DNA from 3 places in the Microbacterium sp. LWO14-1.2 genome. Region 3 is predicted to be linked to each of the others. Evidence: predicted binding sites of a transcription regulator. Region 3 holds the regulator's gene; each other region holds the start of a gene.
What was found. The regulator LexA, encoded in region 3, represses DNA repair genes until DNA is damaged. The targets are predictions, from matches to a motif close to TCGAACANNTGTTCGA.
Positions count from the first base shown of each region.

Region 1: MRBLWO14_RS11090 (DUF222 domain-containing protein) is a predicted target of LexA. The motif match lies at 6,050-6,065, and genes of this name have one in related genera.
Region 2: recA (recombinase RecA) is a predicted target of LexA. The motif match lies at 9,152-9,167, and genes of this name have one in related genera.

Region 1 covers NZ_CP151633.1:2,307,732-2,318,023, reverse strand. Annotated here, with positions in the region: gene MRBLWO14_RS11115 (ABC transporter ATP-binding protein) at 1-642, opposite strand, end outside; gene MRBLWO14_RS11110 (ABC transporter ATP-binding protein) at 639-2,366, opposite strand; gene MRBLWO14_RS11105 (enoyl-CoA hydratase/isomerase family protein) at 2,566-3,627, opposite strand; gene MRBLWO14_RS11100 (ATP-binding cassette domain-containing protein) at 3,749-5,407, shown strand; gene MRBLWO14_RS11095 (hypothetical protein) at 5,481-5,930, opposite strand; gene MRBLWO14_RS11090 (DUF222 domain-containing protein) at 6,076-7,485, shown strand; gene MRBLWO14_RS11085 (glutamate-1-semialdehyde 2,1-aminomutase) at 7,503-8,831, opposite strand; gene hemB (porphobilinogen synthase) at 8,904-9,881, opposite strand; gene MRBLWO14_RS11075 (uroporphyrinogen-III synthase) at 9,878-10,292, opposite strand, start outside.
Region 2 covers NZ_CP151633.1:294,411-304,702, forward strand. Annotated here, with positions in the region: gene MRBLWO14_RS01545 (SIMPL domain-containing protein) at 1-38, shown strand, start outside; gene hflX (GTPase HflX) at 64-1,575, opposite strand; gene MRBLWO14_RS01555 (methyltransferase) at 1,644-2,297, shown strand; gene dapF (diaminopimelate epimerase) at 2,319-3,191, opposite strand; gene MRBLWO14_RS01565 (GNAT family acetyltransferase) at 3,214-3,681, opposite strand; gene MRBLWO14_RS01570 (dihydrofolate reductase family protein) at 3,707-4,234, opposite strand; gene miaA (tRNA (adenosine(37)-N6)-dimethylallyltransferase MiaA) at 4,325-5,263, opposite strand; gene miaB (tRNA (N6-isopentenyl adenosine(37)-C2)-methylthiotransferase MiaB) at 5,260-6,807, opposite strand; gene MRBLWO14_RS01585 (regulatory protein RecX) at 6,896-7,648, opposite strand; gene recA (recombinase RecA) at 7,907-8,953, opposite strand; gene MRBLWO14_RS01595 (DUF3046 domain-containing protein) at 9,225-9,449, opposite strand; gene MRBLWO14_RS01600 (helix-turn-helix transcriptional regulator) at 9,470-9,778, opposite strand; gene MRBLWO14_RS01605 (CinA family protein) at 9,920-10,292, opposite strand, start outside.
Region 3 covers NZ_CP151633.1:3,181,091-3,191,382, forward strand. Annotated here, with positions in the region: gene prfB (peptide chain release factor 2) at 1-40, shown strand, start outside; gene MRBLWO14_RS15330 (DUF4352 domain-containing protein) at 115-1,683, opposite strand; gene ftsE (cell division ATP-binding protein FtsE) at 1,840-2,907, shown strand; gene ftsX (permease-like cell division protein FtsX) at 2,904-3,818, shown strand; gene smpB (SsrA-binding protein SmpB) at 3,894-4,370, shown strand; gene MRBLWO14_RS15350 (prolyl oligopeptidase family serine peptidase) at 4,371-6,236, opposite strand; gene lexA (transcriptional repressor LexA) at 6,289-6,975, opposite strand; gene MRBLWO14_RS15360 (LysM peptidoglycan-binding domain-containing protein) at 7,267-7,629, shown strand; gene MRBLWO14_RS15365 (histidinol-phosphate transaminase) at 7,667-8,761, shown strand; gene hisB (imidazoleglycerol-phosphate dehydratase HisB) at 8,758-9,375, shown strand; gene hisH (imidazole glycerol phosphate synthase subunit HisH) at 9,372-10,013, shown strand; gene MRBLWO14_RS15380 (AAA family ATPase) at 10,014-10,292, opposite strand, start outside.

The DNA of each region.
Region 1 (10,292 bases), 870 kb from region 3:
CAGCGGCAGCCGGTTGATCTTCGCCTCGACGCGCTCGCGCAGCCGCCACATGGTACGGACCATGATCACGTTGATGACGTAGCCCTGGACCCAGCTGAGGAACGCCGCCACGATGTAGATCGCCAGCACGGCGGCGATGATCCAGCGCAGCGCGTCGAAGTCGATGCCGGATCCGACCTGGAAGTCGTGGAGCGCCGACACCTGGTTCGCGTAGTCGTCCTGACCGGCGGCGCGCAGCTGCTCCACGACCTCGGCCTTCGGCGTCCCCACGGGGAAACCCGGGAAGTCGCCCTGCGACTGTCCCAGCTGGTTGGCGATGAAGCCCGTGTAGATGAGGTTCGTCGCCTCCGCGAGCACCTTCGGCGCTGCGACCGTGAGAACCACGCCGATGGCGCCGAGGATCGACACGAACACGAACCACACGGCCGACGGCTTGAGCAGGCCGATCATCCGGCTGAAGCTCCGACCGAAGTTGTCGGCCTTCCCGGGCGCGACGCTGTCCCAGCCGCCGCCGTCCTGCCTCGCCTTCTCGGCGAGTTCCGCCTCGTACTTCTCCTCGTCGGAGAGCTCGCGCTCGACGACGGGGGCTGCCGGCGCGCCTCCGCGCTGGCGCCGTGCCCTCTGCGGCTTCTGGTCGCTCATGCGTCCACCCCCAGCTGCGATTCGACGATCTCTCGATAGGTGGTGCTCGTCTCGAGCAGCTCCTCGTGTGTGCCGACCCCGACCATGGTGCCGCCCTCGAGCACGACGATGCGGTCGGCGTCGGTGATGGTCGAGACGCGCTGCGCCACGACGATCTTCGTCACGTTCGGCAGCTCCCGCCAGAGCGCCTGCCGCAGCCGCGCGTCGGTGGTGAGGTCGAGCGCGGAGAACGAGTCGTCGAACACGAGGATCTGCGGCTGGCGCACGATCGCACGGGCGATCGCGAGGCGCTGACGCTGACCGCCCGAGACGTTGGTGCCGCCCTGCGCGATGCGGGACTCGAGCCCGTCGGGCATGTCCTCCACGAAATCGCGGCCCTGCGCGATCTCCAGTGCGTGCCAGAGATCTTCGTCGGTGGCATCCTCGCGGCCGTACCGGAGGTTCGACGCGACGGTGCCGGTGAAGAGGAACGGGCGCTGCGGCACGAGTCCGATCGATGCCCACAGCGACTCGACGTCGGCCTCGCGCACGTCGGTCCCGCCCACGAGCATGGCTCCGCCAGAGACGTCGAAGAGGCGCGGGATGAGCGACACGAGAGTCGTCTTGCCCGCACCCGTCGAACCGACGATCGCGACGGTCTCGCCCGGTCGTGCGCCGAAGCTGATCCCCGAGAGCACCGGGGCGTCCGCGCCCGGATACGTGAAGGAGACGTCGTCGAACGAGACGGCGCCCGGGTCGGGGAATTCCGTGACCCCGGCATCCGGCCGGGTCATGCTCGACTCGGTCTCGAGCACCTCGCCGATGCGCTCCGCCGAGACGGCGGCGCGCGGGATCATGATCGCCATGAAGCTGGCCATGATGACGCCGCCCATGATCTGCCCGATGTACTGCATGAAGGCGAAGATCGTGCCGACCTGCGCCGTGCCCGCGTTGACCTCGATGCCGCCGAACCAGATGACGGCGACGACGGTGACGTTGAGGATCAGCATGAACAGCGGGAACAGCAGCACGAACAGCGAGCCGACCCTGCGACCGACCACCATGATGTCGGTGTTCGCCTCGCGGAAGCGCCCCTCCTCGATGCGCTCGCGCACGAAGGCGCGCACGACGCGCACCCCGGTCAGCTGCTCGCGCATCACCCGGTTCACCGCGTCGAGCTTGCCCTGGTAGCTGCGGAACAGCGGCACCATGCGGCTCACGACGAGGCCGGCGACGATGAGCAGCAGCGGCACCGAGACGGCGATCAGCCAGCTCAGACCCACATTCGTCTGGATCGCGAAGATGATGCCGCCGATCGCGAGCAGCGGCGCGGTGACGAGCATCGTGGCGCCCATCATCGCGAGCATCTGCACCTGCTGCACGTCGTTCGTGTTGCGCGTGATGAGCGAGCCGGCGCCGAACTGCGACACCTCGCGCTCGGAGAAGCCGCTGACGCGGCCGAAGACGTCGGCGCGGATGTCGCGACCGGCCCCCATGGCGGCACGGGCCGCGAAGTAGGTCGCGATGATCGACGCGACGATCTGACCGAGCGACACCGCGAGCATGAACAGGCCGGTGCGCCAGATGTACCCCGTGTCGGAGAGCGCGACACCCTTGTTGATGATGTCTTCGTTCAGACGGGGCAGATAGAGCGTGGCCAGCGCGCTCGCGAACTGGAAGACCAGCACCACGAGCAGCAGCCACTTATAGCGGGACAGATAGCGGACGAGAATTTTTCCCAGCACAGGCGGACTTTCTATGAAGGGTGACGCGGCGGATCTCCCGGCAGGCGGACGCGGGCCGACGATCGCGCACATGCAAGAGTGCCACGAACCGCCGACATTCGTATCCCCCGCGGGGATGACCTTCGCTCACAGCGAACCGGCCGATCGAAGACCCCGGGTAGTTGGACCGCGGCGAACAAGACGCGGCCCCGCCTCACCCTCAGAACAGTGCGCGCTCCGGGGTGTATGCACGCGCATCGGCCCCGGCGTCCTCGGGGAGCTCCGCGATCGACGAGGGCTGCCACTTCGGGTTGCGATCCTTGTCGACGAGCTGCGCCCTGATGCCCTCGACGAGATCGGGATGCTGCATCACGAACCACATCACGCGGCGGTACTCCCCCGTGAGGGCGTCCCTCAGGCTGCTCATCGCCCGCGCCTCGCGAACGGCGTCGAGCGTCACGGCCAGAGCGGTCGGCGCGAGGCTCTCGAGCAGGTCGGCCGTGGCCGCGGCATCCTGCTCCTCGCGCGCCCGCAGGCGCTCGACGATCTCTGCGACCGTGTCGGCCGAGAAGGCGTCGTCGATCCACACGCGCGACGCCGGCACCGTCGAGGGCTCGGGCGTCTCGTCGAACAGCAGCACGATCTCGGAGGGGCCGGTCGGGTCGGCGCGGTAGGCGAGGGCCTCGCGCAGAGCGTCGAGCCGGTCGGAGGGCACCATGTGGTCGGCGAACCCGAGCAGCACCGCGTCCGCGGCATCCATCGTCGAACCGGTCAGACCGAAGTACTCGCCGAGCCGGCCCGGCATGCGGCCGAGCAGCCAGGTGCCGCCGACGTCGGGTGTGAAGCCGATGCGCGTCTCCGGCATCGCCAGCTTCGAGCGCTCCGTCACGATGCGGATCGCCGCGTGGCCGGAGAGGCCGATCCCGCCGCCCATCGTGATGCCGTCGGCGATCGTCACGACGGGCTTCGGGTACTCCGCGATGAGGGCGTCGAGCGCGTACTCCGCGCGGAAGAACTCCGCAGTGACGTCGGTGTCGCCCGCCACGATCTGCGAATACAGGGCGCGCACATCGCCCCCGGCGCACATCCCGCGCTCCCCTGCCCCGTCGATCATCACGATCTGCACGTCGCTGTCGTGACGCCAGGCCTCGAGCGCCTCGGTGAGCAGGTCGATCATGCCGGGGTCGAGGGCGTTGATCGCCTCGGGGCGGTTGAGAGTGAGCCGTCCCAGCGCCCCCTCCGTGCAGACGAGGACCCGGGGCGCGGTGGTGGAATCGGTCACGCGTGCCAGGCTACCCGCTGGATTCGTGCTTGCCCTCGCACCCGTCCGTGGGGTAAATACGCGATCGGACGGCTTTTCCGGCAGGATAGACGGAACTGCCCATTGCAACGAGAGGTCGCGGATGCCCGACGGACAGGTGCTCGAGTTCACGCGCGTGACGAAGCGCTTCAATGACGTGACGGCGGTGTCCGACTTCTCCGCACGGGTCGAGCCGGGAGCCGTCACCGCCTTCCTCGGCCCGAACGGCGCCGGGAAGACCACGACACTGCGCATCCTGCTCGGACAGGTGCGCGCCACCAGCGGAACCGCCACGATCGGCGGCGTCGCCCATTCCGAGCTGCGCCACCCTCTGCGCACGATCGGCTCCGTGCTCGAGGAGACGGTCTACCGGCCCCGTCGCAGTGCGACCCGCCACCTGACGATCGCCGCCAAGGCCAACGGCATCCCGCTCTCGCGCGTCGACGAGGTGCTCGCGCTCGTCGGCCTGGAACACGAGGCCGAGGGGCGCGTCGGCAGCTTCTCGCTCGGCATGAGGCAGCGCCTCAGCGTCGCGCACGCCCTGCTCGGCGACCCGGGCGCCCTCGTGTTCGACGAGCCGGCCAACGGGCTCGACCCCGAGGGCATCCGGTGGATGCGCCTGCTCATGCGTCGCCTCGCCGACGAGGGACGCACCGTGCTGGTGTCGTCGCACGTGCTCAGCGAGGTCGAGCAGGTCGCCGACAACGTGCTCGTGCTCTCGAAGGGGCAGCTGATGCTGTCGAGCGGCATCGAGAAGCTCGCCGACCCCACCGCCGGATCGGTCGTGGTCGACGCGGCGGACCGTGCAGCCCTGCGCAGCGCCCTGGCCGAGGCCGGGTTCCAGATCGAGGTGCTGCGCTCCGGACTCCGCGTCCGCGGAGGGGACGCGGCGAGGGTCGGCGCCATCGCCGCCGCGGCCGGCATCGCGCTCACCACACTCGTGCAGCGCGGCCCCACGCTCGAGGACGTCTTCATCGAGCTCGTCCGCGGCGGCACACTGGAGCCGCGCGCGGTCGCCGCGGCATCCGAGTACGTCGTGGCGGATGCTGACGCCGTCGCAGCGCCGGTTGCCGACGCTGTCGCCGAGCCGGATGCTGACGCTGTCGCCGAGCCGGACGAAGCACCCGGCGCCGATGCTGCCGTCGAGGCCCCGTCGATCGCCGAGGCCGACGCGGACACCCCTGCGGAGACCGACGCGACGGCCGCGGCGCCCGCGGAAGCGCCCGTCGAGGGCGGGCCGTCTTTCGACGACATCCTGTTCGGCGCCGGATCGACGCAGGCCGAGACGGATGAGCCGGAGGACAGCGACGCCGCGGAGGAATCACACGACTCAGGCGTGGACGTGTTCGACAGCCTCGGCGAGACGGATGCAACGGGCGACACCGCTGCATCCGAGTCGGGCGAGCACGACGACCAGCCCGGGGAGCACGGCGACGAGCCCGCGGAAGAGGGCGACCAGCCCCGGGAACAGGGCGACGAGGATCCTCGCTCCGCTGCGGTCAGCTCGATGCTGGCCGCCGCAGCACGCGCCTATTACGAGGACGAGCCGCGAGACTACCCCCACGGCGACGCGCCCGATGCTGACGAGCACGACGGAACCGGCGAGGGCGACACCCAGTGGTCTGTCGCCAGCACCGGGGTGATCGACCAGGTTCCCGCGTCTGCGCCCGGCGAGGGTGCGGAGGCGCAGGCCGAGGGCGAGCACGAGCACCACGAGGGCGAGCACCACGAGCACGAGCACCACGAGCACCGGCACGACTGAGCGCTCCGCGCCCTCCCGACAGTCGAATGCCTCCCCGCCGATCAGCGGGGAGGCATTCCTGTGTCCGAGGGATTCAGGCGGGCCTGGGGCGGATGACGGGACGCTTGCGCGCCTTCGACACCGGCGTCGGCGCGGTGGCGACGATCTCCTCGACGTCGGCGGGTTCCTCCGAGACAGGGAGTCGCAGCGCCTGCGTGAGCGAGAGCCCGTGGCGGGTCGTGAGGATCAAGCGCCGGAACTGCTCGTCACCGTCGAGGTCGATCACCACGCTCGGGCGGTGCCGACGGATCAGCACGAAATCGGTGCTTCCCGCGGCCTTCCAGGTCCCGGCCGCGAGGATACCCGGGATGTGCGTTCCGGGGTTCGGCACGCCGCGCAGCCAGGTCCACGCGTCGTCGGTGAGCTGCACCTTGGTGATGGTCTCGCGCTCGATCCGCAGGTTGTCCCGGTGGAAGCTCGCGGCACGCTCGATCGGCGAGAGCACGATCTCGAGTTGCGTCTGGTCCAGCAGCAACGTCACCATGCGTCCAGTCTGCCAGCGGCGTCCTGCCAGTTGTCTGCGTCTTCTTCACAGGACCGCAACGATCCGTTGTGTACGACCGTCATACGCTCGTAGCTCCATTCCGATGTTCTCCTCGATATTCGAACAAATCTACTAAACTCGGAGCATGGCTTCCACCTCCGCCGTCGAGATCGACATCGAGCAGCGCGCTGCGCTTCTCGACGCGTGGACGGAGACCCGCCGTCGGATCGCGACGCTCGAAGCGCACGCGTCGCACCTTCTCGCAGAGAGGATGCGGGTCGATCAACAGGATGCCGAGGAGCATCCCTTCCACCGCGACACGATCCACCGGTCGATGGTCGCGGAGTACGCCGCCGCGGGTCGCGTGGCGCACAGCACGATGGAGTACGCGTTCACCGATGCCGCCTTCCTCGAGCGGGGTCATCCCGAGGTGCTCGCCGCGTTTCAGGAGGGAGCGATCACCGCGGGGCATGTGCGCGAGATCGTCCGAGCGGGTGGCATCGTACGCGAGGCGATCAACAACGGCCGAGCGGATGCCGCGGCACTCGCCACCTTCGACACGGCCGCGCGCGTCGTGGCGGAAGCGGAGACGCCGGCCCGCACCGCCGCTCACGTGAAGCGCCTCGCCGCGGCCCTGGCAGGCGACACGGTGGTCGAGCGGCACGAGCGCGCACGGTCTGAGCGCGCCGTGACGATGCGCTCGGTGGACGACGGGCTGGCGCTGCTCACCGTCGTGCTACCCGAGCACCTCGCCGCCGCGATCATGGACCGGCTCACGCAGCTCGCCCGCGGAGTGGTGGCAGCGCGGCAGACTCCTGAGGCGTCCGCCTCGGAGGGCGATCGGGGCGTCGAGCCCGGCCTCGATTCGCTCGATCGGACGGCGATCTTCGCTGGCGGCACGTTCACGACCGACCCCGGCAACGCCGGCCACGACTCCCGGCACGGCTGCGACGCCGAACCCGTCCCCGCTGACTCGCGCACGATCGACCAGGTGCGCGCCGACCTGTTGACTGACCTGCTGCTCGCAGCCGACCCCAGTCCGGCGAACGGCCCCGGGCTCGACAACATCCGCGGGCGCATCCAGGTCACGATCGCGGCGACGACGCTCGCCGGGTTCGACGAGCGGCCCGCCGAACTCGACGGATACGGACCGCTCCACCCCGACCACGCCCGTGATCTCGCCGGGCGGAACCTCGGATGGTCGCGCCTGTTCCTCGACGCGGGCGGGTTGGTCACCGAGACCGACACGTACACACCGACCGAGCCGATGCGACGTTTCCTCAGGGCGCGGGATCAGCACTGCCGCTTTCCCGGATGCAGAATGCCGGTGCACCGATGCGAGACCGATCACACCCACGACCACGCGAAAGGCGGGCGCACCGACGTCCACAATCTCGCTCACCTCTGCCGCGGACACCATGCGCTCAAGCATCCGGACATCGCCGACGACCATCGGTGGTCGGCGCGACAACTACCGGACGGCACGATCGACTGGCTCAGTCCATCGGGCCGGAGCTACCGGGATTCGCCGCAACGACGAGTGATGTTCGTGTGATGGCTCGCGTCGGGGTGTCAGCTCGCCGCGAGGGCGCGAGCAGCAGCCGAGGCGGCAGCCGGAAGCGCCGCCTCGATACGCTGCAGCTCGTCCTCGCCATGAGCAGCTGTGAGGAACCAGGCCTCGAAGACGCTCGGAGGCAGCGCGACACCGTGTTCGCGCATGCTGTGGAAGAACGGAGCGTACCGGAAGGACTCCTGCGCCTGCGCCTGCGCGTAGTCGCGGGGAGCACCGTCACGGAACGACGCGCTGAACAGGCTGCCGGCGTGGGAGATCGCGTGCGTGACACCGGCATCCGTCAGCGCCGCATCGAGTGCGCTGGCGATGCGCGACGCCGCGGCATCCACTGTCGCGTAGACGTCGGGGGTGGCGAGCCGCAGAGTCGCGAGACCCGCGGCCACCGACAGCGGGTTCCCGGAGAGCGTCCCGGCCTGGTAGACCGGACCGACCGGGGCGAGCATGTCCATGACCTCGGCCCGTCCGCCGAGTGCGGCGAGGGGCATTCCGCCTCCGACGACCTTGCCGAACGTGATGATGTCGGGCCGATAATCCTCGCCCGCTTCCGCCTGCAGGCCCCAGTAGCCCGCCGGGTGCACCCGGAATCCGGTGAGCACCTCGTCGAGGATCAGCAGCGCGCCGTGCTGGTGCGCGATGTCGGCGAGGAAGCGGTTGAACCCCGGCTCCGGGGTCACGACTCCCATGTTCGCGGCGGCAGCCTCGACGATGACGGCGGCGATCCGATCTCCGTGCTCGGCGAAGACCGCCTCCAGCGCCGCGCGGTCGTTGTAGTCGATCACGAGCGTCTGGGCGGCGATCGGAGCCGGCACACCCGCAGAGCCAGGGAGCGCGAGCGTTGCGACGCCCGAGCCCGCGGCCGCGAGCAGTCCGTCGGAATGCCCGTGATAGTGGCCGGCGAACTTCACGAGCAGGTCCCGGCCGGTCGCACCCCGCGCCAGCCGAATCGCCGTCATCGTCGCCTCGGTGCCCGTCGATACGAGGCGCACCCGTTCGACCGGTGCCGCATCGCCCACGCGCACGCGGTCGGCGATCAGCTCCGCGAGCTCCACCTCGCCCTCCGTCGGAGCACCGAAGGACAGACCCCGATTCGCGGCCTCCTGCACGGCCGCGACGACCTCCGGGTGAGCGTGCCCGAGGAGTGCGGGGCCCCACGACGCCACGAGGTCGACGTACTCCACACCGGCGGCATCCGTCACGCGAGCACCGCGCGCCGACGCGAGGAACCGCGGCGTCCCGCCCACCGAACCGTACGCCCGCACCGGCGAGTTCACGCCGCCGGGGATCACCGCACGGGCAGCGGAGAACAGGTCGTCATTGCGGTCGGTCACAGCACACTCCTCAGGCGTCGCACGGCGGATACCGGCATCCTCCAGGCTAGCCCGCGCGGCTGGGCGCCGGGCTCAGCTGCGCAGCCAGCGAGCCGCCTCGGTCGCCCAGTACGTCAGCACGGCATCCGCGCCCGCCCGACGGATCGACAGCAGCGACTCGAGGATCGACGCACGACGATCGATCCACCCGTTCGCCGCGGCGGCCTCGATCATCGCGTACTCGCCCGACACCTGGTACGCCCACACGGGAACATCGACGGTATCGCGGACCTCGCGCAGCACATCGAGGAAGGCCATCGCCGGCTTCACCATGACGATGTCGGCACCCTCCTGCTCGTCCACGACGGCCTCGCGCACGCCCTCGCGACGGTTGCCGGGATCGAGCTGGTACGTGCGCCGGTCTCCCCGCAGCTGCGAATCCACGGCCTCGCGGAACGGGCCGTAGAACGCGCTCGCGTACTTCGCGGCGTACGCCAGCAGCAGAGTGTCGGTGAACCCCTCCGCGTCGAGAGCATGGCGGATCACCGCGACCTGGCCGTCCATCATCCCCGACAGGCCGAGCAGCTGCGAACCGGCTCGCGCCTGCGAGAGGGCCATCGACGTGTACCGCTCCAGGGTCGCGTCGTTGTCGACGGAGCCGTCCGCTGCCAGCACACCGCAGTGGCCGTGATCGGTGAACTCGTCCAGGCAGAGATCGGTCTGCACGACCAGCGCGTCGCCCACCTCGGCGGCCAGCGCCTCCGTGGCCACGTTGAGAATGCCCTTCGGGTCGTCCGCTCCCGAGCCCCGGGCATCGCGGACCGCCGGCACGCCGAACAGCATGACGCCGCCGACACCGGCCTCCGCCGCCTCCGTCGCGACCGCGCGGAGCGAGTCGAGCGAGTGCTGGGCGACACCGGGCATGGAACCGATCGGCTGCGCCTCGGTCAGCCCCTCCCGCACGAACAGCGGCAGCACGAGCTGGCGCGGCTCCACGGAGGTCTCCCGAACGAGACCGCGCATCGCCGGCGACTGACGCAGCCGACGCATCCTCACATCGGGGAAACTCATGGCGCCAACTCGTCCGCCGCGTGCGGAAGCGTGAAGCTCGACACGGCTTCGATCAGGGCATCCACCGTCTGCCGATCGGCGATGACCGTGATCGGCAGGCCCGCCTTGTCGGCATCGCGCGCGGTGCGGGGTCCGATCGCCGCGAGGAGAGTGTCGTCGGGGATCTCCGGGAACTGCTCGCGCACCTGCGCGGCGACCGACCCGCTCGTGATGAGGATCGCGTTGATGCGCCCGTTCTCGACGTCGCGCTTGATGCGATCCGTGACCGGCACCCCCACCGTGCGGTACGCGACGACGCTGTCGACGTCATGCCCTGCCTCCTGCAGCAGCACGCTCAGCACGGGCTTCGCGATCTCGCTGCGCAGGGCGAGGATGCGGCGGGGCTCGGTCTCGAGAGCGATGAGCTGCTCC
Region 2 (10,292 bases), 890 kb from region 3:
TCTCGGCGACGGTCGAGGCGCGCTTCCTCGCGCGCTGACCTTCTGCCCTGGCCCGCCTGAGCGTCAGGCGTCGACCGCGAAGGGCTCCAGGTCTGCGGCGAGCCGCTCCGACACCCGCGCGTGCACGAGGGTTCCGTCCTCCCGGTGGTCCACAGACAGGAGCATGCCCGTCTCGTGGATCGCCGCGACGAGGTCGCCGCGATCGTACGGGACGACCGCGTGCACCTCGACTGCGGGCTTCGGCAGAGCCTCCTCGATCGCCGCGCGCAGTTCGTCGATGCCCTCGCCCGACCGCGACGACACGAAGTGCGCCTTCGGCTCGAGGCCCCGCAGCACGAGTCGTTCGTCCGGCGCGATGAGGTCGGCCTTGTTGAAGACGACCAGCTCGGGCAGGTCCCTGACCCCGACATCGCCCATCACATCGCGAACGGTCTGCAGCTGACCCGCCGGATCGGGGTGCGAACCGTCGACCACGTGCAGCACGACGTCGGCGTCGCCCACCTCCTCCAGCGTCGACCGGAAGGCCTCGACCAGCTGGTGCGGCAGGTTGCGCACGAACCCCACGGTGTCGGTCAGCGTGTACACGCGGCCGTCGGATGTCTCGGATCGACGCACGGTCGCGTCGAGAGTCGCGAACAGCGCGTTCTCGACGAGCACGCCCGCGCTCGTGAGCGCATTGAGGAGGCTCGACTTGCCGGCGTTCGTGTACCCGGCGATCGCGACGGACGGGATCGTGTTGCGCTTGCGCTCGGCGCGCTTCGCCTCGCGAGCGGGACCGAAGTCGCGGATCTGCCGGCGCAGCAGCGCCATCTTGGTGCGGATCCGGCGACGGTCGAGCTCGATCTTCGTCTCACCCGGTCCACGGGAGCCCATGCCCGCGCCGCCGGCGCCGACCTGGCCACCGGCCTGACGGCTCATGGACTCACCCCACCCACGAAGGCGCGGCAGGAGGTACTCGAGTTGAGCGAGCTCCACCTGCGCCTTGCCCTCGCGGCTCTTCGCGTGCTGGCTGAAGATGTCGAGGATGACGGTCGTGCGGTCGATGACCTTGACCTTCACGACGTCCTCGAGCGCGCGACGCTGGCTGGGCGCCAGCTCGGTGTCGGCGATCACGGTGTCGGCGCCGACCGCCGCGACGATGTCCTTGAGCTCCTGCGCCTTGCCGCGCCCGAGATAGGTGGCGGCGTCGGGATGCGGTCGACGCTGCAGCACTCCGTCGAGAACGACGGCGCCGGCCGTCTCGGCGAGGGCGGCGAGTTCGCGCAGCGAGTTCTCGGCATCCTCCTGCGCACCCTGCGGGTACACGCCCGCGAGGACGACGTTCTCGAGCCGCAGCTGCCGGTACTCGACCTCGGTGACGTCCTCGAGCTCCGTGGAGAGCCCAGCGACGCGACGGAGCGCGTGGCGATCCTCGAGGTCCCACTGCTCCCCGTCCGATGTCGCGTGCGCCGCCGTCTCGCGGTCCTGCAGCGCCTGCGCTGCGCCGAAGACTCGCGGCTCGGTGCGCCGTTCGGCGTTCGAGAGCACGCGGTCGAGCGCGTCGTCGCCGGTCGAGTGTGTCGTGGTATCCGTCATCCGTCCCTGTTCTCTGGGTTTGGTTGCGAGCCTTAACCTTAGCCCGCGCTGTCCGCTACGCTCACGGTATGGGGTCCGACCATTACTTCACTGCGGCCCCGGCGAGTCCTGAGAACCTGCGCACGATCCGTGTATCGCTCGCAGGCCGCGAGCTGGACGTCACCACAGCGGGTGGCGTCTTCAGCCCGGATCGGCTGGACGCCGGAACTGCGGTCCTGCTCGCGAATATGCCTCCCGTGCCGCCGGGAGGCCATCTTCTCGACCTCGGCAGCGGGTGGGGTCCGATCTCCCTGTCGATGGCGCTCGCCTCGCCGCACGCGACCGTCTGGGCGGTCGACGTCAACGAGCGTGCTCTCGACCTGGTCCGCCGCAACGCGGCGTCTCTCGGCCTCACCAATGTCAACGCCCGTCGCCCTGAAGATGTTCCCGGCGACGTGATGTTCCGCTCCATCCGCTCGAACCCGCCGATCCGCGTCGGCAAGAACGAGTTGCACGGCCTGCTGGAGAAGTGGATCCCACGCCTCGACGAACGCAGCGACGCGTGGCTCGTGGTGCAGCGCAATCTCGGCGCGGACTCGCTCCAGCGCTGGATCGGCGCGACCTTCCACCCCGGCTTCAGCGTCTACCGCACCGCCACGGCCAAGGGATACCGGGTGCTCAAGGTGCGCAAGCACGGCACCCCGCCCACCGAGCCCATCACGGTGCCCCTCGACGACGACTGACACGCCGGCGAGCAGGGCGGGTCAGACCAGCTCGACCTCGCCGCTGAACACGAGCTGTGCCGGTCCGGAGAGGCCGACGTGCTCTCCGTCTTCCGCGGGGAACATCCGCACGCCCAGCACGCCGCCCGGGACCTCGACCCGCCAGTGATCCGGCGCTTGCGCGCCCGCCCAGTGGCGGACCGCCAATGCCGTCGCCGCGACTCCCGTGCCGCAGCTCAGCGTCTCCCCGACGCCTCGCTCGGACACGCGCATGCGCACATGTCCGACCCCGTCCCGCACGAGCGGCTCGGCGGGAACGACGAACTCGACGTTCGCGCCGTGCGGCGGTGCGGGGTCGAGCTCCGGCGCGCGGTGCAGTTCGAGGGAGGCGAGCTCGGCGTCTTCGGCGAGAGCGACGACGACGTGCGGGTTGCCGACGTCGACGCCGAGTCCCGGACGCGTGACCGCCAGGCCGTCGGCCTTCACGAGCGGGTCGCCGCCCGAGAGTCGCCATGCGCCGAGGTCGACCTGGTATCCGGTGTCACTGCGGGTGATGTCGCGGACCCCTGCGCGGGTGCCGATCGGAAGGGTCGATCCGGGTTCCAGCGTCGCGAGGCCCGACCGCAGCAGGTAGTGGGCGAAGACGCGGATGCCGTTCCCGCACATCTCCGCGAGCGATCCGTCGGCGTTCCGATAGTCCATGAACCACTCGGCGGCGGGCTCCTCGTCGAGGGAGGCACGCCCCTCCGGGATCGCCGCTGAGCGCACGACGCGGAGAATGCCGTCTGCGCCGATTCCGAAGTGACGGTCGCAGAGCGCGGCGACCTGCTCTGCGCTCAGCTCGAGCGTGCCGTCGGGGTCGGCGATGATGACGAAGTCGTTGCCCGTGCCGTGCCCCTTGGTGAATGCGACCATGCCTCCAGTCTAGGGATCGCGGCTATGCGTCGACGATCAGCCGCTTGCCGGTGTTACTCACCGAGAAGCGCTCGTATCCGAGGCTGTCGTAGAAGGCCAGCACCGATTCGTTGCCCTCGCGGACCATGAGCTGGATCTTCGGGCACCCCATGGCGAGGAGCAACCGCTCGGCCTCCGTGACGACGGCGCGGGCGACACCGCGCCCCCGATGGCTCACAGCGGTCGCGAGGTAGTACAGCCAGCCGCGGTGTCCGTCGTACCCCGCCATCACCGTACCGACGATGCGCGGTGTGATGCCGTCGGTGCCGTCGCTGTCGTCGGTGCCGTCGCTGTCGTCGACGGCGACGAGGAAGAGCTCGGGCTGCACCTGGAGCTTCCGTTGGATGTCTCGGCGCGGATCGTTCCAGGGCCTGGTGAGACCGGCCTCCTCCCAGAGTGCGATGACCGCTTCCGTGTCACGATCGTCGAATGCGCGGATGCTCCAGGCCATCCTCCGAGTCTAGGATCGCGCGGTCTCAGTCCTTGACCACGCGGTAGCGACCACACAGGAAGGCGCGGTTGCGGGCGACCTCCAGCAGCTCGAGGGTGAGCGCACGGGGAAGCAGTGGAGCGCCCGAGCCGAGGGTCACCGGGGCGTACTGCACCCACACCTCGTCGAGGAGCCCGGCGTCGGCGAACTGCCCCGCGAGGTCTCCCCCGCCGACCACCCAGACGCCCTTCCCGCCGGCGGTCTCGACCATCTCCGCGTGCGCGGCCGCGACGTCACCCTGAGCGAAGCGGATGTCGCCCTGCTCCGGGCGGTCGAGGTCGCGGTGCGTGAACACCCACGTCGGCTGTGCGTACCCCCACGTGCCCTGCTCATGTCGCATCACCCATTCATACGTCGACGCACCCATCGCGAGGGCACCCATCCCCCGCTCGAACTCCTGGTACGCCATCGGGCCGTCCTCGTCGATGTCCTGCGAGAGCAGCCAGTCGAGGGAGTGATCGTCTGTCGCGATGAAGCCGTCGAGGCTCGACGCGGTGTAGAAGTGGGTGGTCATGCCGCCAGGTTCCCACCGACCTCCGACATTCGCGGCGCACACCGCGCCTGCCGCACGGGCGCCGCTCGGGTGAGCTCGACTCACCTCGACTCACCTCGAGAGGAGTGATCCCGCGTCGATGGGCGCGTCGTGCCATTCGAGATCGGCGTACCGCTTGAACCAGGAGACCTGTCGACGCGCGTATCGACGCGTGAGCGCCTGCGTCTGCTCGATCGCCTCGCGTGCGGATAGCTGCCCGTCGAGTTGCGCGAGGGCTTGGGCATACCCGATCGCTCGGCGAGCGGTCGTGCCGCGCTCCAACCCTCGCGAGCGGAGGGCGTCGACCTCCTCGACGAGACCCGCCCGCCACATCCGCTCCACGCGCTCGTCGAGGCGCTCGACCAGGTGCGACCTGTCGACGTGCAAGCCGACGATTCGGGTGTGGGGGTGCCAGAGCGCAGGCTCCGCCGGGAGTGCGGCCCCGTGGGTCGCGCTCCCCTGCTCGAGCACTTCGAGGGCTCGCATCACTCGTCGCGCGTTCTTGGCGTCGATGCGATCCGCCGTGGCGGGGTCGAGTCGCCTCAGCCGGGCGAGCAGCGCGTCGAGACCGCTGTCGTCGAGTTCTCGTTGGAGTCGATCGCGGACAGCGGTGTCGCGGGGCGGGAACGCGAAGTCGAAGACCACGCTGGAGACGTACAGACCGGATCCGCCGACGAGGATCGCGTCGCCTCCACGGGAGTGGATGTCAGCCGCCGCGGCGCGTGCGAGCGGCTGGTACCAGGCCACGCCCGCTTCCTCGTCGACATCGCGCACGTCGAGCAGGTGGTGCGGGATGCCGCGACGCTCGTCGACCGTCAGCTTCGCCGTGCCGATGTCCATGCCCCGGTAGAGCTGCATCGCATCGGCGTTGATGATCTCCGCGTGGTTGCCTCGCGCACGCAGGGTTTCGGCGAGGTCGAGGGCGAGATCGCTCTTGCCCGTCCCCGTCGCACCGACGACGACCCACAGCTTCGGAGTACCCGACGCCGAGGCGACGCTGTCTGCGGTCACACGCCGACGCGAAGCGTGGGGAGGCCGAGCGACACCGCTCGTGCTCCGCCGGACGACGCCGGAGCGGGCACCGCACACGACTCCGCCTGGGCGCGGTCCCAGGCGTCGCCACCGCGGGTTCGGCGGATGCGCAGGGGCGCTCCCGTCGGATCGTCGGCGAGCAGGTGGAACGGCGCCGCGTGGCTGATGGTCACGGTCACGACGTCGCCGGGGCGCGGCAGGTCGGAGCCGGGGGTGACCTCGAAGTGCACGAGTCGGTTGTCCTGCGCTCGTCCGGTGAGGCGGTGCGTCTCGGCATCCTTCTTGCCCTCGCCTGTCGAGACCAGCACCTCGACCTCGCGACCGACCTGCTTCTGATTCTCCTCGAGGGAGATGCGCTCCTGCAGGGCGATGAGACGGTTGTAACGCTCCTGCACGATTGCCTTGGGCACCTGATCCGCCATCGTGGCCGCCGGAGTGCCCTCCCGGATGGAGTACTGGAAGGTGAAGGCGCTGGCGAAGCGCGACTGCTCGACGACCCGCATGGTGTCTTCGAAGTCCTCGTCGGTCTCGCCGGGGAATCCGACGATGATGTCGGTCGTGATCGCGGCGTGCGGGATCCGGTCGCGAACGCGCTCGAGGATGCCGAGGAACTTCTCGCTCCGGTAGGAACGGCGCATGGCCTTGAGGATGCGGTCACTGCCGGACTGCAGCGGCATGTGCAGCTGAGGCATCACGTTCGTAGTCTCGGCCATGGCGTCGATCACGTCGTCGGTGAAGGCCGCGGGGTGGGGGCTGGTGAAGCGGACGCGCTCGAGTCCCTCGATCTCACCGGTCGCGCGGAGGAGCTTGCCGAAGGCCTGTCGATCACCGAATTCGACACCGTAGGAGTTCACGTTCTGTCCGAGCAGCGTGACCTCGATCGCGCCGTCTTCGACGAGCAGCCGGATCTCGTTCAGGATGTCGCCGGGTCGGCGATCCTTCTCCTTGCCTCGCAGGCTCGGGACGATGCAGAACGTGCAGGTGTTGTTGCAGCCGACGGAGATCGACACCCACCCGCTGTGGGCGGAGTCGCGCTTGGTCGGAAGCGTCGACGGGAAGATCTCGAGCGACTCGAGGATCTCCATCTCCGCCTCGCCGTTGTGACGTGCGCGTTCCAGCAGTCCGGGGAGCGAGCCCATGTTGTGCGTGCCGAAGACCACGTCGACCCATGGCGCCTTGTCGAGCACGGCCTGCTTGTCCATCTGCGCGAGGCACCCGCCGACGGCGATCTGCATGCCGTCCTTGCGCCGCTTGACGGCAGCGAGCTGTCCGAGTGTGCCGTACAGCTTGCCCGCTGCGTTGTCGCGCACCGCGCAGGTGTTGATGATGACGACGTCGGCTTCGTCGCCGACCTCTGCCCTGATGTAACCGGCGCTCTCGAGCGAACCGGAGAGACGCTCGGAGTCGTGCACGTTCATCTGACAGCCGAAGGTGCGCACCTCGTAGGAACGCTGTCTGCCGTCGTGGTCGATCGCCGCCGACGACGAGGAGATGATCGTCGGCTCGCTGCGCGGGATAGTCATGATGATTCCATTCTACGAGCGCGTCGACGGGACACCGGCTGTGCTCGACGGAGCGCGAGCGGGCAGCGAGGATCCGATCGTCGTGGAATCAGTCCGAGTCGACGAAGCGCACTCCGCTCGACCCGCGGCCGGACGCTTCCGCCAGCGCGGTCTTCGCCGCGCTCATGGCGACTCCGCCGTTGTAGCCGCGGCGCGCGAGCTGCCCCACGAGACGGCGGAGCGCCGTGTCGGGATCGAGCCGGGCCAGCGACGTCGCCTTGGTCCGGGCGAACTCGAGGGCACGCTCGGCGTCGTCGTCCGGCAGTTCTTCGAGAGCGGCGTCGATGACCTCGCGCGGGATTCCTCGCTGAGCGAGCGCACGAGTGAGAGCGACGCGCCCCTGCCCCTTGCGCTGCACTCCCCCGGTGACGAGTTGCTCGGCGAGCACGGCATCGTCGAGATAGCCGCGCCGTTCGAACTCCGCGACCACATCGTCGACCTGGTGCGCATCGAGACGACGGCCGTCGTTCTCGTAGCCTCGCAGCACGAGACGCGCTTCGGAGACCGACAGCGAGCGCGAGCGGAGCTTGCGCACGAGGAGCTCCTCCGCTGCGGCGCGGATCTCCTCGTCGCTCTGCGGAGACCGCGCGCCCGTTCCCGCCTCTCCGAATGCACCGCCCGAAGAATCGGGCACGGCGTTGAGCGGACGCAGACGGGGACCTCGTCCTGCCGCACCCCGCGCAGGATGACGTTCGCTCGGGGAACCGTCCGACGCCTCTTCCGCCATCGATCCGCTGAGGTCGTCGCCGTTCCAGGTCGACCGCCAGAGTCCCGCATCGCCGGTGCGTCGCGGGACGACCACTTCGGCTGCGCGACGGGCTTCGTCCGAGACGCCGTCTCCCGTCCTATGCGAGCGCGACCCGTGCGAGCGCGACCCGTGCTCGTCCAGGCGCGGAATCCGATCCCCCGCGTCGTCGGATTCGGAAGCCCCGCGCCGCCTGCCGAACAGCGGCGTCACGGGAGCGAGCCGCTCGGACTCGCCCCCATGATGATCACTCATCGCACACTCCGGTCATAGGAGCAGTCGTTCCCCGACCGTCGAACTGCCTGCGCATGGCTTCTACGCGGGACGACGCTCGGCGAGCTCGTCACCGGGAGCAGCAGCAGCCGGCCCGCCGATCCCGAGCTTCTGCTTGATCTGCGTCTCGATCGTGAGAGCGATGTCGGGATTCTTGATCAGGAACGTGCGGGCGTTCTCCTTGCCCTGTCCGAGCTGATCTCCGTCGTAGGTGTACCAGGACCCCGACTTCTTCACGATGCCGTGGTCGACGCCGAAATCGATGAGGCTGCCCTCGCGGGAGATGCCGACGCCGTAGAGGATGTCGAACTCCGCCTGCTTGAACGGAGGAGCCATCTTGTTCTTGACGACCTTGACCCTGGTGCGGTTTCCGACAGCGTCGGTGCCGTCCTTGAGGGTCTCGATGCGACGGATGTCCATGCGCACCGACGCGTAGAACTTGAGCGCCTTTCCACCGGCGGTGGTCTCCGGCGATCCGAAGAACACACCGATCTTCTCGCGCAGCTGGTTGATGAAGATCATCGTCGTGTTGGTCTGGTTGAGACCACCGGTCAGCTTGCGGAGCGCCTGCGACATCAGGCGAGCCTGGAGACCGACGTGCGAGTCTCCCATCTCGCCCTCGATCTCAGCACGGGGCACGAGGGCTGCGACGGAGTCGATCACGATCAGGTCGATCGCGCCGGAGCGCACGAGCATGTCGGCGATCTCAAGCGCCTGCTCACCCGTGTCGGGCTGCGAGACGAGGAGCGCGTCGATGTCGACGCCGAGCTTGGCGGCGTAGTCGGGGTCGAGCGCATGCTCCGCGTCAATGAACGCTGCGATGCCGCCGGAGCGCTGGGCGTTGGCGATCGCGTGCAGGGTGAGCGTGGTCTTACCCGATGACTCGGGTCCGTAGATCTCCACGATGCGGCCACGCGGGAGCCCGCCGACGCCGAGAGCGACGTCGAGAGCGATCGAACCGGTCGGGATCACGGCGACGGGGGCGCGCTCATCGCTGCCCAGCCGCATGACCGAGCCCTTTCCGAACTGGCGGTCGATCTGAGCGAGTGCGGTCTCGAGGGACTTCTCGCGGTCTGCGGGTGATGGCATGACGTGCTCCTTATGCTCGCGTGGTGCCGCCTGTAGGCTGTCGCGGTCGTCCCGGGATCGGGACGAACTCTCCGACAAGGCGTATGGCTCTTCGGCCTGTTATCACCGTACGAGGGGCCACCGACATTGCATCGCGTGAGCCCACTGAACGGGGAGAACGTGGCCTCCGAACCACTTGTGCAGAACGTTACGCCCGTTTCGAACACATCTTCGACGACACGCCGGGAAAGACGTCGCGGATCTCGAAGCCGCTCCGCTCCGCCGTCGCGGCTCAGCGCTTGCGAGGCTCGAGCCGCCCGGCGCCGTGGCGGCGCTCGAGAGGCACATCCGTCTCAGCACACAGCGCGAGCCAGATGTCGCGCGGAGGGATCCCCGCGTCCAGGGCACCCTCGGCCGTGCGACCGGACAATCCTGTGAGCACCAGGTCGCTCACCAGGGACGACGCACGCCCACCGAATTCGGCCTCCACAGCGCGGAGGAACTCACTACGACGCATGAAGAGTCGGGGACTCGATGTCAGTGGAGCGAGAGTTCGGGCTCGACAGCCGCCACGAGGTCGTCGGGGACGACGTCGGGGAACACCTGGATGCCCTCGAGAACCGAGATGCGGTCACCGACCTCGCGCATGATCGTCGAGATCGGGACGTCGAGCGCATCGGCCACCGATGCGAGGATCTCGCTCGAGGCCTCTTTCTGTCCGCGCTCGACTTCACTGAGGTATCCGAGGGCGACAGACGCCTTGCTCGCGACCTGACGGAGCGTCCGCCCCTTCTGAAGACGGAAGTCCCTCAGAACATCGCCGATTTCCTGCCGTACGAGAATCATCGGAACCTCCTCCCAGATCGCCTACTCGAGGTCTCCCCCGATGGAATCGTCAGTCTAGTCGTATCGACTGTCACAGAATCTACCCTTGCACGCTGTGCTTTCGGTGTGAGCACATTTATGACAACGGGCACGTCCCGCTCGCTATTCCCGTGTCATCCGACGCAGCAGGGAGAGCACGGCGTCCACCGAAGCGGCGCGGATCCCCACGCGGTCGCCGTCGAATCGGAACGACTCGCTCGCGGAGCTCTCCGGAGTCACGACCGCGACGTGCACGGTGCCCACGGCCTGACCGTCGGGCGAGTCCGGGCCGGCGATGCCGGTCGTCGCGATCCCGACGTCGGCAGGTCGTCCGACACCGACGGCGCGGCGCACTCCGTCAGCCATCTGCAGCGCCACGCGCGGGTGAACGGGCCCATGCGCCGCCAGGAGCGCCTCGTCGACCTCGAGCAACGAGTGCTTGACCGGAGTCGCGTAAGCCACGACGGCACCCCAGAGCGCTGCCGAGGCGCCGGGG
Region 3 (10,292 bases):
TGCCGGCATCCGCTGGCGCAAGCGCAAGGAAGAGGACTGAGCGCCTCAGTCCTGCCGCACTGAGAGAGGGCCGGAATCCCCGCGGGGATTCCGGCCCTCTCTCGTCGTCGGGGCTCAGCCGGCGGTCGGGGTGACCGTGATGCGCGCGACCTCCTGGAACATCTCGTCCGTGACGATGACGGTGTACGAGGCGCTCTGCGCGACGTCGAACGTGACCTTGCCGCTGATCGAGTCGCCGGCCTCGAGGTCCTCGCTGCTGAGCTGGCCGTCGGCGAAGAAGTCGTACGTACCCTCGGCGCCCTCCGCCGTCTCGATCGCGAAGTAGATGGGGTTGACGTAGCTCGTGCCCTCGAGACCGGTGACGGTCACGTCGAGGATGACGAAGCCGCCGTTGGTCGACGGGATGCTGGAGCCGTCGCTCGTGCTCCACGTCGCGGACGTGACGGTGATTTCGCTGGCGCCGGAGTACTGCTCGATCGTGATGGGCTCGCCGAGCGTGCCCTCGACGACCTCGGGCGGGGTCGAGGTGCCGTCATCGGAGTCGTCCGTGCTGTAATCGCTCGACGGCGGTGCGCTCGGAAGGTCGCGCACCACGCCGGCGACCGTCGAGATCGCGAAGACGAAAGCCATGACGACAGCGATTACGGTCCCCACGACCGAGAGCACGATACCGGCGATGCCCGGCCACTTCCTGCCCTTGAGGAACACCGAGATCAGCGACACGATGAAGCCTGCGGCGAGCAGGATCCAGCCGAACACGAACGTGAACGGGATGCAGGACAGGATCGTGCCGAGTGCAGCGGCACCGAGGCCGATCAGACCCACGATCGAGAGCGGCGCGGGCGCTGCGGGGGCGGCGGCATACGGGTATCCGCCGGGGGCGCCGTACGCGGGGGCTGCGGGCGGGTAGGCGCCGCCCTGATAGCCCTGCTGGGCCGCACCGGGGTACGACGGTGCGCCGCCGTACGAGGGCGCCTGCGGCGGCTGGGGTGCCGGTGCGGAACCGGGGTACGAGGCTGCGGCCCCCGGGTAGACGGGCGCGCCCGCGTACGGCGGCGCACCGCCGTCGACAGGCGCGGTCGGGCCGGTCGAGCCAGGAGCCGTGAAGGGCGTGGTCGGCTGTGTGCCGTAGCCGGATGTGTCCGCGCCATCCGCTGCGCTCGGCGCAGACCACGACGGCGTCGACTCGGGTGCGACGACCGTCTCTTCGGCCGGCTCCGCCGCAGCGGGCGTCGAGTCCACGGGGGCGGTCTGCTCAGGAGCGGTCTGCTCGTGCGCCGCGGGCTCGTGCGCCGCGGGCTCGTGCGCCGCGTGCTCGTGCGCCGCGTGATCGGTCGCGGCGGGCTCGGCGGAGGGAGCGGGAGCGCCCGTCGACGGCTGCTCCCATGCGCCGCTCTCGACGGCCGAGATCGACTCGACTGCGGCTGCGGTCTCGGCGGCGGCGGCCGACTCGGGCACGCTTGCGTCGGCGTCCGACTCGGGCACGCTTGCGTCGGCGTCCGCAGAGGCGCCGGCGTCCGAGGCGCCGACGATCGAGGCGTCGGCGACCGGCGAGTCCGCGGTCTGCTCGGCGCCGGAGTCCGCGGCATCCGCGGCCGGGGCGAAGTGCTCCGTCCACTGCGTGCCGTCCCACCAGCGCTGACGTCCGGATCCGTCGTCGTACCAGCCTGCGGGCGTCGTCATGGGGTCCCCCTCGAATCATCGTCCGTGCGATCGGCACGGATCGGCATCGCCGCTGTATACCGGCACATCATGTATAGCAGTGCGCCACGACGCGCAGGGGGCCACAGGGGTGTCGCTCGCGGGCAGGGGAATCAGCGCACTTAGGCTCGTATCGCCATGATTCGGTTCGAGAACGTCACGAAACGCTATCGCGGGACCACCAGGCCCGCGCTGTCCGGCGTCGACTTCGAGGTCCAGCGCGGGGAGTTCGTCTTCCTCGTCGGTGCCTCCGGGTCGGGGAAGTCGTCGTGTCTGCGGCTGATCCTGCGCGAGGACGTACCCACTTCGGGGCGCGTCGCCGTGCTCGGTCGCGACCTGCGCTCGCTCGCCAACCGCAAGGTCCCCTACTTCCGCCGGCACATCGGGTCCGTCTTCCAGGACTTCCGCCTCCTGCCGTCGAAGACCGTCTATCAGAACGTGGCGTTCACCCTGCAGGTGACCGGATCGTCGCGCGGCTTCATCCAGCAGGCCGTGCCGGAGGCGCTCGCCCTCGTCGGCCTCGACGGCAAGCAGAAGCGGATGCCGCATGAGCTGTCGGGCGGCGAGCAGCAGCGCGTCGCGATCGCGCGTGCACTTGTCAACCGTCCGCAGGTGCTGCTCGCCGACGAGCCGACCGGAAACCTCGACCCCGCGACCTCGGTCGACATCATGCAGCTGCTCGCCCGCATCAACGCGGGCGGTACGACGGTGCTCATGGCCACCCACGAGGCGGCGTTCGTCGATCAGATGCAGCGGCGCGTCATCGAGCTCCGCGACGGCGTGATGGTGCGCGACGAGGTGCACGGCGGCTACGGCGACACCTCTCAGATCCCGCGACTCGTCCCCGAAGAGGTGCGCGGAGCCGCTGCGGCCGCCGCGCTCACCGCCGTACAGGAGGTGCAGCGCCAGACGGCCGACCTGTCTGTCGTGCGCGCCGCTCTCGCCGAGGAGCTCAGCGCACAGCGCAAGGCGGCTGCGGCCGCGCCGGACGCCGTGCCCACGGCATCCGAGACGCCGGAGGCGCAGGCAGTGCCCGCCGAGCCGTCGGTGGAGGAGGCGACGGTGGTGCCGGAAGCACCTGCCGCGCAGACCCCGCCGCGCACGCATCCCATCGTGCTCCCCGAGGTCGACGTCGCCGAGTTGGGGGTCGCCGATCGCCTCGGCCTCTCGGATGACGGCGACGAGAAGGTGGGGCCGACGTCATGAGAATCGGACTCATCCTCACGGAGGCCCTCGTCGGCCTCCGCCGCAACATCTCCATGGTCATCTCCGTCGTGCTCGTGACGTTCGTGTCGCTCACGTTCGTCGGCGCCGCGATCCTCATGCAGTCGCAGATCGGGACCATGCGCGGCTACTGGTCGGAGCGCGCGCAGGTCGCCGTCTACATGTGCTCGTCGATCTCGGAATCGGACACGTGCATCGACGGCGCGGCGACGGAGGATCAGGTCACCGCTGTCCGCGACCAGCTCGAGGGCGACGCGCTGTCGCCGCTCATCAACGAGGTGACCTTCGACAGCAAGGAAGACACCTACGCCAAGCTCGTGGCACAGCTCGGTGAGGAGCAGGCCAGCGTCATCACCCCCGACCAGGCCTTCGAGGTCTTCTTCGTCACGATGAAGGACCCGGGGCAGTCGCAGGTGATCGCCGAGGCGTTCAGCGGCGTCGCCGGGGTGGAGCAGGTGCGGGACCAGCTGCAGTACCTCGAGCCGCTGTTCTCGGCGCTGACCGTCGCGACGTACATCGCGGTCGGCATCGCCGTGCTCATGCTCATCGCCGCCATCCTGCTCATCGGGACCACCATCCGCCTCTCCGCGTACGCGAGACGCAAGGAGATCGGGATCATGCGTCTCGTCGGCGCCTCGAACCGATTCATCCAGACGCCGTTCGTGCTGGAGGGCGTGTTCGCCGCCTTCCTCGGCTCCGTGCTCGCGAGCGCGGCGGTCGTGGCGGGCGTGCACTTCGGCGTCAACGGCTATCTCCGCGGCCGGGTGCCGTTCATCACCACCTGGATCGGGATGCAGGATGCCGCGGTCGTCGTGCCCGTGCTGATCATCATCGGCGTCGTGCTCGCCGCGCTCTCGGCGGGCTTCGCGATCCGCCGGTGGCTTCGCACCTGACCCGGCGCGGTATAGACTGACAGGCTGCTCGGTGACGGATCGCGTCACCGACGTCGTCACGCACAGGAGAGAATCATGCCCAGGGAACGCGGGGAGAAGGTCATCGCGACCAATCGTCGCGCACGTCACGACTACAACATCGAGAAGTCGTACGAGGCGGGGATGGTGCTCACCGGCACCGAGGTCAAGTCACTGCGTCAGGGACGCGCGAACCTCAGCGACGGGTATGCGTTCGTCAAGGGCAACGAGGTGTTCCTCGACGCCGTGCACATCCCCGAGTACTCGCAGGGTCACTGGACCAATCACTCGGCCAAGCGCATCCGCAAGCTGCTGCTGCACCGCGAGGAGATCGCGAAGCTCGCGCACGCCGTCTCGGCGGGCGGCTACACGCTCATCCCGCTGAAGCTGTACTTCTCCGACGGACGCGCCAAGGTCGAGATCGCGCTCGCGAAGGGCAAGCGCGAGTACGACAAGCGTCAGACGCTCCGCGAGCGGCAGGACACGCGCGAGGCGGAGCGGGCCATGCGCCTGCGCAACCGCGTCGGCGAGTGATCAGCCCGCCGGTCTGAAGCCGAACACCCGGCCGAGGAACGCGAGCTCCCGCTCCAGTGCGTCGACGATGGTCTCCGCGGCGCGGAACCCGTGTCCCTCCGTCGGGTACAGCACGTACTCGTGTTCGACCCCGCGCGCTGCCAGCGCACCGCGGATCGCCTCCGATTGCGCCGGCGGCACCACGCGGTCTTCTCCGCCCTGCATGAGCAGCACCGGCACGTCGATGCGATCGGCGCGCGTGAGCGGTGAGCGCTCGACGTAGAGGTCTTCCGCCTCGGGGAGCGGACCGACGAGCCCCTCGATGTAGTGCGCCTCGAAGTCGTGGGAGTGCTCGACGAGCATCCGCAGGTCCGCGACGCCGTATCGGCTGATTCCGGCCGCGAACGTGTCCCCGCGCACGAGCGCCGACAGCACCGTCCAGCCGCCGGCGGAACCGCCCTTGATCGCGATGCGTGCGGGGTCGGCGAGCTCCGCCTCGACGAGCCCGCGCGCCGCAGCGATCACGTCGTCGACGTCCACGACGCCCCACGCGCCGTCCAGGCGCTCTCGATACGCGCGCCCGTACCCGCTCGAGCCGCCGTAGTTCACGTCGAGCACCCCGATGCCGCGACTCGTGTAGAACGCCATAGCCGAGGACGTCGCGCCGGTTACGTGGGCGGTCGGACCACCGTGCACGAGAACGACGTACGGCGGCAGCTCTCCCTCGGGGGCGATCGCCGACGGGTGGGCCGGTGGGTAGGCGAAAGCGTGCACGGGGCCGTGGAGGCCGTCGACGACGAGGGGGGATGCCGTGGGCATCCACGCCGGGTCGACCGGTGCGCCACCGGCGACGGCCTCGACCGCGCCGGTGTCGACGTCGACGAGCCAGAGACCGGGAGCGGACGTCGAACTGCTGCCGGAGAGGAGGATGCGCGTTCCGGCGACGTCATCGACGCTGACGTGGCCGTCCGGCGGGACGGTCAGCGGGCGAGCGCTGCCATCGGAGGAGATCACGACCACCGCGTCCCTGCCGTCGGTCCGCACCGCGACGAGGCGACCGTCGTCGAGGGGCTGATACCAGCGGTTGCCGAGCACCCAGAGTCCGTACCCCGTGTCGGCGTCCACATCGGCGGCGGTCACCGGCTCTGGCGTCCCGTACCGCCCGTCGGCGTCGACGCGCACCCTGTGCAGGGCCCACCGCCCGGACGGGTCATCGGCGACCACGAGTTCGTCGTCGCCCGTCCACTCGGGCTGCAGAGCGGCGCGCGTCGGCACGACGGTGGTGAGAGAGCCGTCGGTGACCGCGAGACGCGCCGACTGCCACGGCATCCGTGTCGCGTCCCACTCGACCCAGGCGACCCGGTGTCCGTCCGGACTCGGTGCGGGGTGCGCGAAGAAGCCGTCGCCCTCGACGATCACCCGCACCGCGCCGGGATCGTCTGCGGCCGATCCGTCGACCGGGATCTCGACGACGGCGCGCCGGTGCGGCTCGACGGTCAGATCCTCGCGCACCGCGAACAGCCGCCCCCGCTGCACGCGCAGACCGCCGTGGACAGGGCCAGGGGCTGTGAGGACTGCGGGCTCGCCGCCGCGCGGCATCCTCCGCACGCGCTGGTCCTTCGCGTCGACGAAGTAGAGCGTTCCGTCGTGGTCGGCCGCCCACGCGCCGCCGCCGTACTCGTGAACGCGGGACCGTGCGCTCCACGGCGCCGGGAGGATCTGGTCGCCGGTCGAGCTCCGGACGGTGACGCGACCGCTTTCCGATGGGACCGACTCGCCCCACCAGACCTCGTCCCCGACGAAGCGGGCGCCGTCGATGCGCGGCGACGACGCCGCGACGGATGCCGGAGTGAACGGTGAAGGCCAGGAGCCGAACGGTGCGGACATGCCTCCGAGCCTAGGCGGAGCCGGCCGGCCGGTCGGCTCCGGCCGGAAGACCTCAGACGGCGCGCAGGACCGCGACGACCTTGCCGAGCACCACGGCCTCGTCGCCGAGGATGGGCTCGAACGCCGAGTTGCGCGGCAGCAGCCAGGTGTGGCCGTCGCGGCGGCGCAGCACCTTGACGGTGGCCTCGCCGTCGAGCATCGCGGCGACGATCTCGCCGTTCTCCGCGCTGTTCTGCGAGCGGACGACGACCCAGTCGCCGTCGCAGATGGCGGCGTCGATCATCGACTCGCCCGAGACCTTGAGCATGAAGAGGTCGCCCTTGCCCACGAGCTGGCGGGGGAGGGGGAAGATCTCCTCGACCTGCTGGTCGGCGGTGATCGGCACGCCGGCGGCGATGCGGCCGACCAGCGGGACGAGGGCGGCGTCGCCCACCGGGGTCGCGACATCGGCCGGGTTCTCGGCGCCGGTGCCCGGCAGATCGATCAGCACCTCCATGGCACGGGTCTTGCCGGGGTCGCGGCGCAGATACCCGCTCAGCTCGAGCTGTCCGAGCTGGTGGGTGACGCTGGAGAGCGACTTCAGCCCCACCGCGTCGCCGATCTCGCGCATGCTCGGCGGGTAGCCGTAGCGGCTGATCGACGTCTGGATGACCTCGAGGATCGCCATCTGCTTGGGGCTGAGGCTCTTCCTCCGCCGAGTGCGCGGCGCCTCGGACTCGGGGGCGGAGATCTCGCTCATGGTGCTCCTCAGGTGTGCGGTATCGCGGTCCGGATTCGAATGTCGGTGGCCCGTGATGGGGTGTGCGTATCGAAACCGTATCCGAGAATCACGCCGATCTGGAATATCTGTTCGAGCGTGTCGGCTGATTCGGAGAACGGGTTTCGAAGAACTCTTGACAGACATTCGAATTCGAAGATACCTTCGGAACGTAGCTTCGCATTCATGACTCCCGGCCGAGTCGCGAATGCGAACGCTACGCCAACTTCATCGCTGATGCAGACGCACAGCGGTAGAGCAGAGGAGCACCAGATGACCACCATTACCTTCAGCACTGCAGCGGTCCTTCCGGCACGTCCGGCGACGCGGCTCCGGCTGACGGCGCGCGGTCGTCGCTTCCTGCTCGCTCTCGCCGCCGTCCCGCTCGCCGGGGGCATCGCGTTCGCGGCTTTGAGCGGGGGCACGGCCCTCGCCTCGAACGAGAGCGTCGCGACGGCATCGTTCGAGACGGTCACCGTGATGCCGGGCGACACCCTATGGTCGATCGCCGAGAGCGTCGCGCCTGGTGCCGACCCGCGAGAGGTCATCGGCGACATCACCCGCCTGAACGTCCTCCAGGGCGGTGCGCTCCAGATCGGCCAGGAGATCGCGATCCCCGCGCAGTACTCCGAGTGACGTCACCCGGCAGCCGGGCGCCACTGCGCGGCCTACCATGGGAAGGGTGACCGCATCACTCGCCGACCTCCCGCTTCGTGACGATCTTCGAGGACTCACTCCCTACGGGGCCCCTCAGGCGCCGCTGCCCATCGCCTTGAACGTCAACGAGAACACGCATCCCGTCCCGGATGCCGTGGCGAGCGACATCCTCGATGACATCGCCGTGGCTCTGCGTGACGTCAACCGCTACCCCGACCGCGAGTTCACCACCCTCCGCGAGGGTTTCGCCGAGTATCTCGGGCACGGTCTCGAGGCGGAGCAGATCTGGGCAGGAAACGGCTCGAACGAGGTCCTGCAGCACATCCTGCAGGCCTTCGGCGGTCCGAGGCGCACAGCCTTCAGCTTCGCGCCCACCTACTCGATGTACCCGCTCATCGCGAAGGGCACGGGCGCGACGTGGGTCGCCGGCACGCGCCAGCCCGACTACTCGCTCACTCCCGACGATGCTGCCGCGCAGGTCGAGGAGGCCGACCCCGATGTGATCCTCCTGTGCGCGCCGAACAACCCGACCGGCACCCCGTTGTCGCTCGATGTGATCGAGGCGGTGTACGAGGCCAGCCGAGGGATCGTCGTGGTGGATGAGGCGTACCAGGAGTTCGCTCCGCGCGAGGCGGCATCGGCGCTCACGTTGCTCGACGGGCGTCCGCGACTCGCGGTCTCGCGCACGATGAGCAAGGCCTTCGCCTTCGCGGGTGCACGCGTCGGCTACCTCGCGGCCGATCCCGCGTTCATCGACGCGCTGCGTCTCGTGCGGCTGCCCTACCACCTGAGCGCGCTCACGCAGGCCGCCGCCATCGCGGCTCTGCGCAACTCCGACGTCATGCTCGGCATGGTCGAGGAGATCATCGAGCAGCGCGACCGCATCTCGGCGACGCTCGAGGCGCTCGGGTACACGCCCCACGAATCATGGTCGAACTTCGTGCTCTTCGGGGGCGTCTCCGATCCCCGTGCGGTCTGGCAGCAGCTGTACGACCGCGGGGTGCTGATCCGCGACGTGGGCATCCCGGGGCACCTCCGGGTCACCGCCGGCACGGAGGCGGAGACCACCGCGTTCCTCGACGCACTGGCCTCGATAGGATCGGCTTCATGAGCAGCACCGCCCTGACCCCTCGCACCGCGACGCGTGTGCGCAGCACCTCGGAGTCCACTGTCGAGCTCGAGCTGAACCTCGACGGCACCGGTGCGAGCCACATCGACACGTCGGTGCCCTTCTTCGATCACATGCTGACGGCGTTCGCGAAGCACTCCCTGACCGACCTCACTGTCCGCGCCTCGGGCGACACGAACATCGACGCCCACCACACGGTCGAGGACATCTCGATCGTGCTCGGCCAGGGGATCCGCGAGGCGCTGGGCGACAAGTCCGGCATCTCCCGCTACGGCGACGCGCTCGTGCCCCTCGACGAGGCACTCGCCCAGGCCGTGGTCGACATCTCGGGGCGCCCGTACCTCGTCCACACGGGCGAGCCGGCGGGTTTCGAGCACCACCTCATCGGCGGCCACTTCACCGGCTCCCTCGTCCGTCACACATTCGAGGCGATCACGTTCAACGCCGGGCTGACCGTGCACGTGCGGGTGCTGGGCGGACGCGATCCGCACCACATCGCCGAGGCCGAGTATAAGGCGTTCGCGAGGGCGTTCCGCCAGGCGAAGGCACTCGACCCGCTCGTCGACGGCATCCCCTCCACGAAGGGCGCGCTGTGACCGGGGCACCCCGCGTCGCCGTGTTCAACTACGAGTCGGGCAACGTGCACTCCGCCGTCAAGGCTCTCGTCGCGGCAGGCGCGGATGCCGTGCTCACCCGCGACCGCACCGAGGCGCTCGAGGCCGACGGCCTGCTCGTCCCCGGCGTCGGCGCGTTCCAGGCGGTCCGCGACGCGCTCCACGCGCACGGAGGGGACGAGATCATCGATCGCCGCCTCGCGGGGGGCCGCCCGGTTCTCGGGATCTGCGTCGGCATGCAGGTGCTCTTCGCCCACGGCGTCGAGCGCGGCACCGATGCGGAGGGGCTCGGGGAATGGCCGGGTGCCGTCACCGAGCTCAACGCTCCGGTGCTGCCCCACATGGGGTGGAACACGGTGGAGCCGGGCGCAGACAGCATCCTGTTCCGCGGGATCGAAGACGAGCGGTTCTACTTCGTGCACTCGTACGCGGCGCAGTCGTGGGAGCTCGACGTCATCCCGCCGTTCCCGCAGCCCGTGCTCACCTGGTCGACGTACGGTGAGCCGTTCCTCGCGGCCGTCGAGAACGGTCCGCTCTCCGCCACGCAGTTCCACCCCGAGAAGTCTGGGGAAGCCGGCATCCAGCTGCTGCGCAACTGGGTGAACAGCCTGCGCGACTGATCAGAAGCCGCGTGCGACCGCGGCAGCGGCCGACAGCCAGGCGCGCTGCGTCGGCGCGGCCAGAGCCCGCAGCCGCAGGTGGCCGTCGACCATCTCACGGTCGTAAGGGATCTGCACGACATCGCGGGCGAGCGGCTGGTACCCGGCCACGACCTCGGCGACGTCGGCCGACGACGCCTTGGGGTCGGCTTGGCTGACCACGACCACAGACTCGCGCGCCAGTCGCGCTGAGCGCTCGTCGCGGTCCTCGAGGGCCTCGAGCAGCAGAGCGCCGGCTTC